Regions from separate parts of the Lysinibacillus fusiformis genome, predicted to be linked through region 1. Evidence: predicted binding sites of a transcription regulator. Region 1 holds the regulator's gene; the other holds the start of a gene.
What was found. The regulator CtsR, encoded in region 1, represses protease genes until heat stress. The targets are predictions, from matches to a motif close to ATGGTCAATAAAGGTCAAACA.
Positions count from the first base shown of each region.

Region 2: clpP (ATP-dependent Clp endopeptidase proteolytic subunit ClpP) is a predicted target of CtsR. The motif match lies at 3,318-3,338, and genes of this name have one in related genera.

Region 1 is NZ_CP070490.1:1,653,244-1,659,104, reverse strand. Features, by position in the region: partial or broken gene JTI58_RS25210 (protoglobin domain-containing protein) at 47-592, opposite strand; gene JTI58_RS08275 (hypothetical protein) at 876-1,085, shown strand; gene corA (magnesium/cobalt transporter CorA) at 1,133-2,095, opposite strand; gene JTI58_RS08265 (class I SAM-dependent methyltransferase) at 2,131-2,814, opposite strand; gene JTI58_RS08260 (DUF4870 domain-containing protein) at 2,939-3,244, shown strand; gene JTI58_RS08255 (CtsR family transcriptional regulator) at 3,512-3,982, shown strand; gene JTI58_RS08250 (UvrB/UvrC motif-containing protein) at 3,996-4,538, shown strand; gene JTI58_RS08245 (protein-arginine kinase McsB) at 4,535-5,644, shown strand; gene JTI58_RS08240 (ATP-dependent Clp protease ATP-binding subunit) at 5,634-5,861, shown strand, end outside.
Region 2 is NZ_CP070490.1:827,686-833,546, forward strand. Features, by position in the region: gene JTI58_RS04180 (spore coat protein) at 1-143, shown strand, start outside; gene JTI58_RS04185 (amino acid ABC transporter ATP-binding protein) at 231-953, opposite strand; gene JTI58_RS04190 (amino acid ABC transporter permease) at 950-1,660, opposite strand; gene JTI58_RS04195 (basic amino acid ABC transporter substrate-binding protein) at 1,748-2,545, opposite strand; tRNA gene JTI58_RS04200 (tRNA-Arg) at 3,044-3,118, opposite strand; gene clpP (ATP-dependent Clp endopeptidase proteolytic subunit ClpP) at 3,424-4,014, shown strand; gene JTI58_RS04210 (HPr family phosphocarrier protein) at 4,069-4,326, opposite strand; gene whiA (DNA-binding protein WhiA) at 4,439-5,386, opposite strand; gene JTI58_RS04220 (gluconeogenesis factor YvcK family protein) at 5,452-5,861, opposite strand, start outside.

The sequences.
Region 1 (5,861 bases):
AATTTTTTGTTGCATCAGCTGCTGAGCGAATACGTTCTTCCTCTTTTTCATATGCCTCAATCACAAGTTGTTGCTCAAAGTTAATGATTTTACAAAAAGCATTTATAGCACGAATAGCATCTGTTTTGGAAATATCTACTTCGTTCACAAAGTTTGCGAAAGTAGTAGTGAGTGACTGAAATGAGGCAATATACCATTTTGACTGCAAGCCAATTCGAACGTGGGCCTCAGCAATGGCTTTTCGTTCAGCAATGTAGGCATCATTAATACGACTTTCAAAAATGTCACTTAAATGTTTATGTAACGTAATCTTCAAACGATCAATATGTGATGTTCTATTAATAATATCAAGTAAATCTTGGCTCAAACTAATGGCTACATAAAATTTCTCCACCATTTCAGGAATTAAGTCTTTAGCTAAAGGCTGTAGTTGCTTAATGATGGCTAAATCTTCAAGTGTTAAATTTAAAAGTTGTAATTGTTTTTGAAGATTGGGGTGGTTCAATACATCTAATTGTACACCGCTCTTAAAATTTTCAGGTGTTAATGTAATTGAGTAGCTAGAACTACTGTTTTTTGAAAACCAACTCATTATTATTTGCTCCATTCTTAATATCCATAATAAATTGTAAGTAAATAAGCACTTTTAGAATTTGTTAGGTTTGTAAACTTAATAAATAAATGGGATTAAATCTATTTTACTATTATTTGCTGAATATTTGGTTAAAAAATTGGTTATTTCTTTATTTTTTTACTTTATTGTTAGTCCAAATGGTGAAGCGATGTAGATTTGAATTTAAAATAGGAAACCTGTAAAATACGAACTGTTTAGTAATAGAAAAATTGTACGTAAAAAGAATAGGAGGAGGGATGGTATGGAGAAAAAACGTTTTAAATTTGTTATTCCAGTCATGGTGATTGTCGCCATTGGTTCCGTTTATATGCTACGAAACTATCATGCTGAGGTACCAGATGTTGATCAATTATTAATTACAGTATGCGCATCTTTAGGATCAGGGGTACTAGCCTACTTTTTATTTCCACAGCAGGGCGATAATAAAATTGATGACAGAGGACCGTATTAATAGATTGAAAAAACTGCTCGTTTGCGCAACAAAACGAGCAGTCTTTTTTATGGTTTAAATAGTTTAAACCAGCCCTTATGTTTAAAGATGGCCAACATAAAGATAACGATAATAATCATAATCCCAAGTACAATAAAATAGCTATATTGTCCATGAAGCTCCGGCATATTATCGAAATTCATCCCATACACACCAGCAATGAAGGTAAGTGGGATAAAGATTGTTGAGACAATTGTTAAAGTCATCATAATACCATTCATGCGACTAGAACTCATAGCCATATAACTATCCCGCATATCCGCTGTAAGCTCTCGATTGGATTCAACCATCTCTGTTAGCTTAAGTAGATGGTCATAGATATCTCCAAAATAAGCTCTTTCCGATTTCTTTAGTGAGAAACGGTAAGAATTAAGAACGCGATATAAAAGATCACGCATTGGTAAAATAGTACGTCTTAAGTCAAGCAAGTCACTACGGAACTCGAAGACAATCTTCATGGCATTTACGTTGCTTTGGTATGTAAGTTCACCTTCTAATGCATTTAGATGATCTTCAATTTTGTAAACGAGTGGAAAATAACTATCAACAATTTTATCAATGGTTTGATACGTTAAGTATACGGTACCGCGCTCCCAATTCTTCGGTTGGTTTTCTAGCATCTTCTGCACCTTATCTATTTCAGGGACAGGACTTTTATGGAAGGTTACGATAAATTTATTGGAGGCAAATATATTAACCTCCTCCGCAGCTAACGTCTCTTCGTTTACTCGATGAATGACAAAAAAATGAAAATCATCATAAAAGTCGAGCTTCGGACGCTGTAATCTCATTAAGCAATCCTCAATAGCAAGAGGGTGAAAGTGAAAAAATGTATCCAACAATGATTCTTCATCGGCTGTAGGACAATTAAAATCAACCCAATACCATTCAAATTCTTGCTGATGTATCTCTTCTAATGGAAAATCCTTTAACAGTTGTTGTTGTTTTGTAATGCCAATGGTGCTTATCACGGTTTTCACCTCAAATTATTTACTACAAAATATAGTTAGTGCTCCTCTTTAAAGCATACCCAACCACCAAACAAAGTAGTGGCAAAAAATCTAGAAGGTTTTGTAAAGCCTGCACTTTGTAAAAGTGTTAAAATACCCTCTTCACTCATAAAAGAAAGAGAGCGAATGGATTTCTCCATCTCTGCTACATCAGACACAGAAAGTCTAGTATGTTGTAGCCAATAGGAACGCCATAAATCAAATTGTAGCTCTGTTTCTAAAGAGCCTTGCTGACCATACTTTGCAACAAGGACAAATGGTGCTCCAGGTTTTAAATATTTTGCTATTTCTTTTAATGTCACCAGCTTTTCTTCATCATCCCGAATAAAATGCAAGACGAGAATACAGCTTGCTGCATCATACTGTGTGGAGGGCAGCGGAGCATCGAGTATTGTAGCCTGATGGAATGACATATTATTAGGTAGAGCGAGCAAACGCTCTTTAGCTATGTTAAGCATGGATTCTGATGGATCAATGCCCGTGAATGACCAGTGTGGTCTTCCTTCTGCAAGCTGTAAAATTTCATTGCCACTCCCTGCACCCACAACTAACATGTTAGCATTTTCTGGAAGTTTGGAATGATAAAAGGTTTGTATTAAACGCAGCATGGCATCATAACTTGGCAACGTACGGCGAATCCCCTTTTCATATTCATTTGCTAATGTGTTGTTAAATTCCATCTCTCATCACAGCCTCTCAAAAAAATTTTTAAAAATCCTTTTTAATGTGAAACTATTGCGGGTATAGTTCCGTAAATAGTAGTACATAAAACATAGATAAAGTTCAAAGAAAGGGTTGATATATATGGAGACTAAATGGTCTAAAGTAATCATACACGCAAGTGCATTTTTTGCGCCATGGTTAGTGCCCATTATTTTCTTTTTAATTAGTTCGGATGAGGAAGTTAAGGCAATTTCTATTCAAGCATTGCTATTCCAAATTGTCATGGGCGTTTTAATCGCTATCTCTGTTGTTTTAAGCTTCGTCCTTATTGGATTACCATTTTTAATCATTTTCGGCATTATGCTATTTGTTGTACCGATTATCGGTATTGTAAAAGCATTGTCTGATGAACCTTGGCGTTATCCAATTGTTGGTCGCTGGGTATAATTTTCATAGACGCAAGTATATGCTAGTTGCATATGCTTGCGTTTTTTCTATGACTAATAAGGGTACATTAGGTATATGAGGAAATTATAAAACCGTACACAAATGATCGAAAAGGTGTTATTTTCGGCGCTTAAAAAGGTATTTTCAAGACTTTCCACTTTTCTATGGGCGAAATCATTGCAATTTTTTTCAAGCGTTTTGTATAATATACTCAAAGAAAGTCAAAGATAGTCAAAGTCAGTGAAGCAAGCGAGGTGTATTCCTAAAATGCGTAATATATCAGACATCATAGAAGGTTACTTAAAGCAAGTACTTGAATTAGGTGGAGAAGGGCATATTGAAATTAAACGTAGTGAAATCGCTGATAAATTTCAATGTGTACCATCACAAATAAATTATGTCATTAATACAAGATTTACTGCCGAGCGGGGTTACCTTGTTGAGAGCAAACGTGGTGGTGGTGGATACATTCGAATTTTACGTGTCCGCGCGAATTCACAGATTGATTTAATCGACGATGTTCTCAGGCAAATTGAAGGTGGGGCATCACAAACGATGGCAGAAGATTTGGTTTATCGACTGATTGATGAGCAGGTAATTTCAAAGCGAGAAGCGAAATTAATGTTAGCAGCAATTGATCGCTCCACGATCGACTTGCATCTCCCATTAAGAGATGTCATTCGATCAAAAATATTGCGAGCAATGCTGACAACAATTAAATATGAACAGCAAAAATAGTGAGGTGATGGAAATGATTTGCGAACATTGTAAACAACGTAATGCGACAGTTACAGTAACACAAGTTCAAAGTGGGCAAAAGGTGGAGCACCATTATTGTGACGTCTGCGCCTCACAATTCCATCCATTTCATGCAGAGTTTAAACAAGAGCCAGTATCTATTCAACAGTTATTGTCTAACTGGTTTGGCTCTCCTACATGGCAAAAGGTGGGGGAAAAACAACAGGTACAACCACAACAGCAAACATGCCCACAATGTGGATTTTCGTATAAGCAATTTTTAAAAGAGGGAAAATTCGGGTGCCCAAGCTGTTATGACACATTTAGTGAACATTTGCCGAAGCTTTTTAATCGCATTCAGGCAGGTCCACAACACATTGGTAAAATGCCTGGTGCTCGCAGCAATGTGTATGTTATTAAAAAGCAAATAGAGGATATCCGCAAGCGTATGAAGTCCGCCGTAGAGGAAGAACAATTTGAAGAAGCGGCGAAGCTACGTGATGAAGTCAAAGAGCTAGAAAAACATCTACAATTTGAAGGTGGTGATGTGTCATGATGATTGAATCATTTTTAGAGCGTGCGACGCCAACCTGGATGCATATCAAAGATGATTACTCAGATATTGTCATTAGCACACGGATACGCCTTGCTCGAAATTTAGATGGGTATCGTTTTCCATTAGCCTTTTCAGAGAATGAGGCATTGCAGGTGGAACAGGCCGTTACACATGCTGTAAGCGATAGCCCAACGCTTCAAAATGATTATGCTTATTTTGCTATAAAGGATTTAACGCCTTTACAGCGTCAAATTCTTGTAGAAAAGCATTTGATTAGTCCGCAATTGGCTAAAAAAGAGCAAGTGGGTTCTATACTACTTTCTGAAGATGAATCCGTTAGCATTATGGTGAATGAAGAGGATCATTTACGCATTCAATGTATGACAGCAAGTTTTCAACTTCAAAGTGCCTATGAACAAGCAAATAAGATTGATCGTATCCTAGAGAAAGTATTACCGTATGCTTTTCGAGATACTTTTGGTTATTTAACAAGTTGTCCAACGAATATTGGTACGGGTCTACGAGCGTCCGTCATGATGCATTTACCCGCTCTTACACTAACGGGGCAAATGAATCAAATTATAAATGCCATGACACGCTTAGGGATGACTGTAAGAGGTATATATGGTGAAGGAAGCGAAAATTTAGGGAATGTTTATCAAGTGTCTAACCAAATTACACTTGGAAAGACAGAGGAAGATATTTTAGCAGACATACAAAGTGTCGCTGAAAAGATTATTCAAAAAGAACGACATGCAAGAGGTAAATTAATGGAAAAGGCAGAGCTTGCTCTAGAAGATAGAGTATATCGAGCTTTAGGCACCCTTACACATGCGAGAATTTTGACAAGTGAGGAAGCCGCGACTTGCCTATCTAATGTTCGTCTAGGTGTAGATTTACAGATGATTGATGGTATACAAGCAACAACCTTAAATGAATGTGTTGTTTGTATGCAACCAGGTTTTTTACAGCACTATGCAGGTGAGGTACTGCCACCTGCTGAACGAGATCGTGTACGAGCGGAAATGCTTCGCGAGACATTATCTCAAGAATATGCGAATAAGCCTATAAATGGGGAAAAAGGAGAGGATTTATATGATGTTTAATCGTTTTACACAACGCGCGCAAAAAGTATTACAGCTTGCTCAGGAAGAGGCTATTCGTTGGAAGCACGAATCTATCGGTACAGAGCATATACTATTAGGGCTTATACGTGAAGGCGGCGGTATTGCTGCGAAAGCGTTAGAAGCCATTGATATTAGTCCTCAAATGATTGAAGCTGGAATTGAAGAATTAGTTGGTAAGGGCAAAGAAGATGTCGGT
Region 2 (5,861 bases), 830 kb from region 1:
GTATTCCTAACTGCATTGAAATGGGATACGAATTATCCATTTATCAAAATAAACACGGCTATTATCAGGTGCCTCAGTACTCCCAACAGGATATGCAAACGATGCTAAATGCATACGACACAACATCTAATCCCCTTCATTAAATAAGAACAGTCCATGGTGAATACTCATCATGGACTGCTTTTTTTAGCACAAAAAAGCGAACGAGCATGTCGTTCGCTTTTTCAGCTTTATAATACTTTTCCTAAAAACGCCTTTGTTCGGTCGCTTTGTGGATTGCCGAATAGTTCCTCTGGAGAACCTTCTTCTACGATATAGCCTCCATCCATAAAGACTACTCGATCGCCTACTTCACGAGCAAAGCCCATTTCATGCGTCACAACCACCATTGTCATCCCTTCAGCCGCTAGATTTTTCATAACATCTAGCACCTCTTTTACCATTTCAGGGTCAAGTGCTGAAGTTGGCTCGTCAAATAAAATAGCTTTTGGCTTCATAGCTAAGGCACGAGCAATTGCCACACGCTGCTGTTGACCACCCGATAGCTGCTCAGGATAATTATAGGCCTTGCTATCGAGTCCAACTTTTTTTAATAGCTCATGTCCTAGTTCTTCTGCGTTTGCACGACTCATTTTACGAATTTGCATAGGTGCCATCGTGACATTATCGATAACAGTCATATGCGGGAATAAGTTAAATTGTTGAAACACCATGCCCACTTCTGCACGTATTTCATTGATATTCGTTTTAGGATCATTAATCTTTACATTTTCAATATAAATAGCACCATCTGTTACTTCTTCTAACATATTAATGCATCGTAGAAATGTACTTTTTCCTGATCCAGATGGCCCAATGACACAGACAACTTGTTTTTCTTGAATTTCGTAATCGATTCCTTTTAATACTTCAAGCTTACCAAAGTACTTGTGTAGGTTTTCAATTTTTATCATCTTGCTTCCCGCCCTTCTACCTTAGCTTTACGAGGGACATAACTATTGCTAAATCGTTTCTCGATAAATGCTACAACTTTCGTTACACCATATGTTAAAACTAAATACAATAATGCTGCAACGATATACGGTTCCCAGAAGCGGAAGCTTGCACCAGCTACTACCTTACTAGCATATAAAATATCTGGTGCGGCAATAACTGTTACGAGTGAAGAATCTTTTAATAATGCGATGAATTCATTCCCTAATGGTGGGATCATACGTCTAAATGCTTGAGGTAAAATGACCTTACGCATCGCTTGGTTATGTGTTAACCCAAGAGAGCGTGCAGCCTCCATTTGCCCTTTTGCAATACTTTGAATCCCTGCACGGAAAATTTCTGCATTGTAAGCAGCACAGTTTAAAATAAGCGCTGTAATCCCCGATACCATATAACCTAAAGAATGACCAAAAATTGTTGGAATAACTGCTAAGTGAATTAACAAGATTTGTACAAGCATCGGTGTTCCACGGAATAAATCGATATATAGTTTAGATGGCCAATAAATCCATTTTTTACTCGATAATTTTCCAAGACCTAAAAATAGCCCTAATAGAATACCGCCAAAATAACCACTAAGTGTCAAAATAAGTGTTACGCCAATACCTCGTATAAACATATCTCGGTAGTTCCAGACAATGTCCCAGCGTAAGTCAAAGATGTCCATCCGAAAACCCCATTCCCCTTTAAATTACGAATAATAAATGAGCCGCTAGCAAAATTACTATGTTAGTAGCATCATGTCATTCATTTGTTACTCAAAATCAGTGCCCGTAATTTCTTTTAATTTACCGTTTTCTTTAATCTTTTTAAGACCTTCATTTAATTTATCTAACAATTCTTTATTCCCTTTTTGAACCATAAAGCCATAGTATTCTTTGTCGAATGCGTCATCTTCAATTACTTTTAGTTTTTGATCTGGATGAGCTTTCATATATTCATAAACTACCGCATTATCTCCGATAGCTGCATCAACATTACCATTTAGCATCTCTTGAATCGCGATTGGCTGACTTTCAAATGCCATAATATTTGTACTTGCTTCCCCTTGTAGCTTTTTCGCCGCCATATGACCAGTAGCATTAATTTGTACTGATACTTTTTTATCTTTTAATTCATCAAGAGATTTGATTTTTGAATCTTCTTTCACAACAATTAATAATTGAGACTCATAGTATGGTTCAGTGAAATCAAATGATTCTTTACGCTCTTCAGTAATTGTGATTCCTGAAGCTCCGATATTTGTTTCACCATTTTTAATTGTTTGGAAAACTGGTTCCCACCCAATATTATTCCACTCAACTTCAAAGTCCATTTCATCTGCAATAGCTTGTAAAATATCGACATCAATCCCTACAATTTTCCCTGAATCGTCAACAGATTCAAATGGTGCAAAAGTGGCCTCAGTACCAACTTTGTATACTTTCTTGCCATCTCCGCCGTCTTCTGAAGGTGTACTACCAGAAGAAGCATCATCTTTTGTACCACATCCTGCAAGTGCTAATGTTAATGCTGCGATAATCATCAGTAACATCCAACCTGTTTTTTTCATTGTATTTCCCCCTAGTTCGATAATTTTCCAAAATACGTATTATTTTTCGCAATTCGGAAATGTTAGACTATTAGGTCAATTATATTAACAATATAGTATTTAGACAACAACTTTTCGCATAAAACTAAATATTTTTTCATATAAATTTATAATTAATTCATATAATTTGAAAAAACATGTATAAATCACAAGAAATTAAACCTAAAACTAATATATATACAATGAGAACCATGCCAAATTTCGATAAATTTAGGCAAAAAAAAGAATCCCCTCAGATAGGATTCTTTTTTTTCGACTATTGCTAGTCTCACGTACAGTATGTTCACTAAAAAATAATTTGGAGTTATTGCTTTTTTGAAGGTTTGAAAGGAATAAATAGGGGAATAATGCCAACTAGGACAGTATTCACTTTATTCTTCCTCTCGATCTCCAGTAAGCAGGCTGCTAAACTACTTATTAGGAGATGAGCTATTACAGTATATCAATTCATCAGTAAAATGGCGCCCTCGGAGGGAATCGAACCCCCAGTGCAAGAACCGGAATCTTACGTGTTATCCATTACACCACGAGGGCAAAAGACACAAAAAAAAAGTACTCACTCTAGGCTTACGAAAAGCATGATGTAGATAACCCTCATTTGAAGCATACCTGCAAAATAGTGTCCTGTACTTTAAACTTATAACCTTAATTATTATACAAGCCCATCCCATATAATTCAACCATAGAATGCAAAAACAATTTATTTTTTTTAATTTCACTTTAGCAGGGTTAATATTTGACCTTCCCTGACTATAATGTGTATGATAAGGATACAGCTGAAATACAAAGGAAATTTTCAGTAAAGGTATTCGAATTTAGCTTTTTAAGGAGGATTTAACATGAATTTAATTCCTACAGTTATTGAACAAACAAGTCGTGGTGAGCGTGCATATGACATTTATTCACGTCTACTTAAAGACCGTATTATCCTTTTAGGAAGTGCCATTGATGACAATGTTGCTAACTCCATTGTCGCTCAGCTTCTTTTCCTACAAGCAGAAGATCCAGATAAAGATATCTCACTTTACATTAACTCACCTGGCGGATCCATTACGGCTGGTATGGCTATTTATGACACAATGCAAATTATTAAACCACAGGTACAAACAATTTGTATTGGGATGGCTGCATCAATGGGTGCTTTCCTACTTGCAGCTGGTGAACCTGGTAAACGTTTTGCTCTACCAAATGCTGAAGTAATGATTCACCAACCACTAGGTGGTGCACAAGGTCAAGCGACAGAAATTGAAATTGCTGCTAAACGTATTTTATTCTTACGTGAAAAACTAAATGGCATTTTATCTGAACGCACAGGTCAACCACTTGAAGTCATTGCAAGAGACACAGATCGTGATAACTTCATGACTGCTGAACGTGCAAAAGAATATGGCTTAATTGACCACATTATGCATCGTAGCGATAATAAATAAAAAATAAAAGGCATCACAGATTTGCTCTGTGATGCCTTTTGTGTTCAATGAATGTTAATCTTCATTTTCAATAATTGTTGCCAATGCTGTAACCGCTTGCTCAGCATCGTTACCTTCACTACTTAAAGTAACTTCAGTACCTTTAGCAACAGCTAAGCTCATGACACCCATAATGGATTTGGCATTTACTTTTTTCTCATCTTTTTCTAGAAAGATATCAGCACTAAAACGATTTGCTTCCTGCACAAATAGTGCTGCTTGTCTAGCTTGTAGTCCTAATTTTAATTTAACCTGGACTCTTCTCTCAATCATTCTCAAAACTCCCCTTCACTACCGTTCATCTATTAGTTTTATCTTACCTCACTTACTAGCAAAAGAACAATAAGCGATTAGCATGACATTCATACCTGAAAAGTATGATAACTTAACCACCTATTTTTTCACCGCGCCTTAATGCATCAGCAATCTCATCAATTTTTCTCAATCGATGGTTGACACCTGATTTACTAACCGTTCCACTAGATACCATTTCACCAAGCTCTTTTAATGTCACATCTTGGTATTCTACACGGAGACGTGCTATTTCACGAAGCTTCTCTGGTAGTTGATCTAGACCAATTGAATTTTCAATAAATCGAATATTCTCCACCTGCCGTAATGCTGCACCAATGGTTTTATTTAGGTTGGCTGTTTCACAGTTTACAATACGGTTGACACTATTGCGCATGTCTCGCAATATGCGAACATCTTCAAATTTCATCATAGCCTGATGTGCACCAACAATATTAAGGAAATCCGAAATTTTTTCTGCTTCCTTTAAGTAAGTCACAAAACCTTTTTTACGTTCGATTGTTTTGGCATTGAGTTCAAATTCATTCATCAAATCCATTAATGCTTCACCATGCTCTTTATATAAAGAATACACCTCTAAATGATAAGCTGATGTTTCTGGATTATTGACAGAACCTCCTGCTAAAAATGCACCTCTTAAATAAGCTCTTTTTTGGCCACTCTTTTGAATGAGCTTTCTTGAGATCGTATGGTTAAATTGAAAGTCGTCTGAGATGATTTCTAAATCAATTAACAGCTCACGCGCACCTTCTCTTACACGGCATATATACACATTATTTTTTTTCAGTCGCATTTTCTTACGAACCAGTAATTCCACATTGTACGGATACAATTTTTTCATAATCGTATATAGTCTTCTGGCAATTGCAGCGTTTTCAGTTTGCACGTCTAAGCTTAGTTGTTTATTTGCAAAGGATAATGAACCATTCATACGAATTAGGGCAGAAACTTCTGCTTTCATACAATGATTGTCCGCTTCTATTTGTGTTAACTCTTTTTTTGTTTCAGAAGCAAAAGACATATCACGCCCCCCTTTCAATCCTGATTTCTATGTATATGTTCATCTTACCATATACAATAAAGCCATTATGTTTCTATTATTGGTCCTCTTACTTTTTGATGGTAAATATCAGCATAATCTACCAGCCATTCTGCAACATTCGCAGCATTATGCCGAACTGTGCCATCTGGACGAATTGTAGCAATGTCTCGTTTAATAACTTCTAATCCCATGCTTTCAAGCTTTGCTACGTCAAATGTCACTGGTTCCGCTCTTTCTTCTTTATACAGTTCTTTAACAGGGTTAGGGAGTTCTTCATCATTTACTAAAATGGAATCGATAAAGTCATGGCCAACATGCTTATGTATAGCTGTTACATGATCGCCTGCTGTATAAGAAATGGTTTCACCCTTTTGTGTCATTAAATTACAAACATATATTTTTCTTCCTTTAGCCTTAACAACTGCTTCTCCTATCTCCTTAACAAGCAAATTCG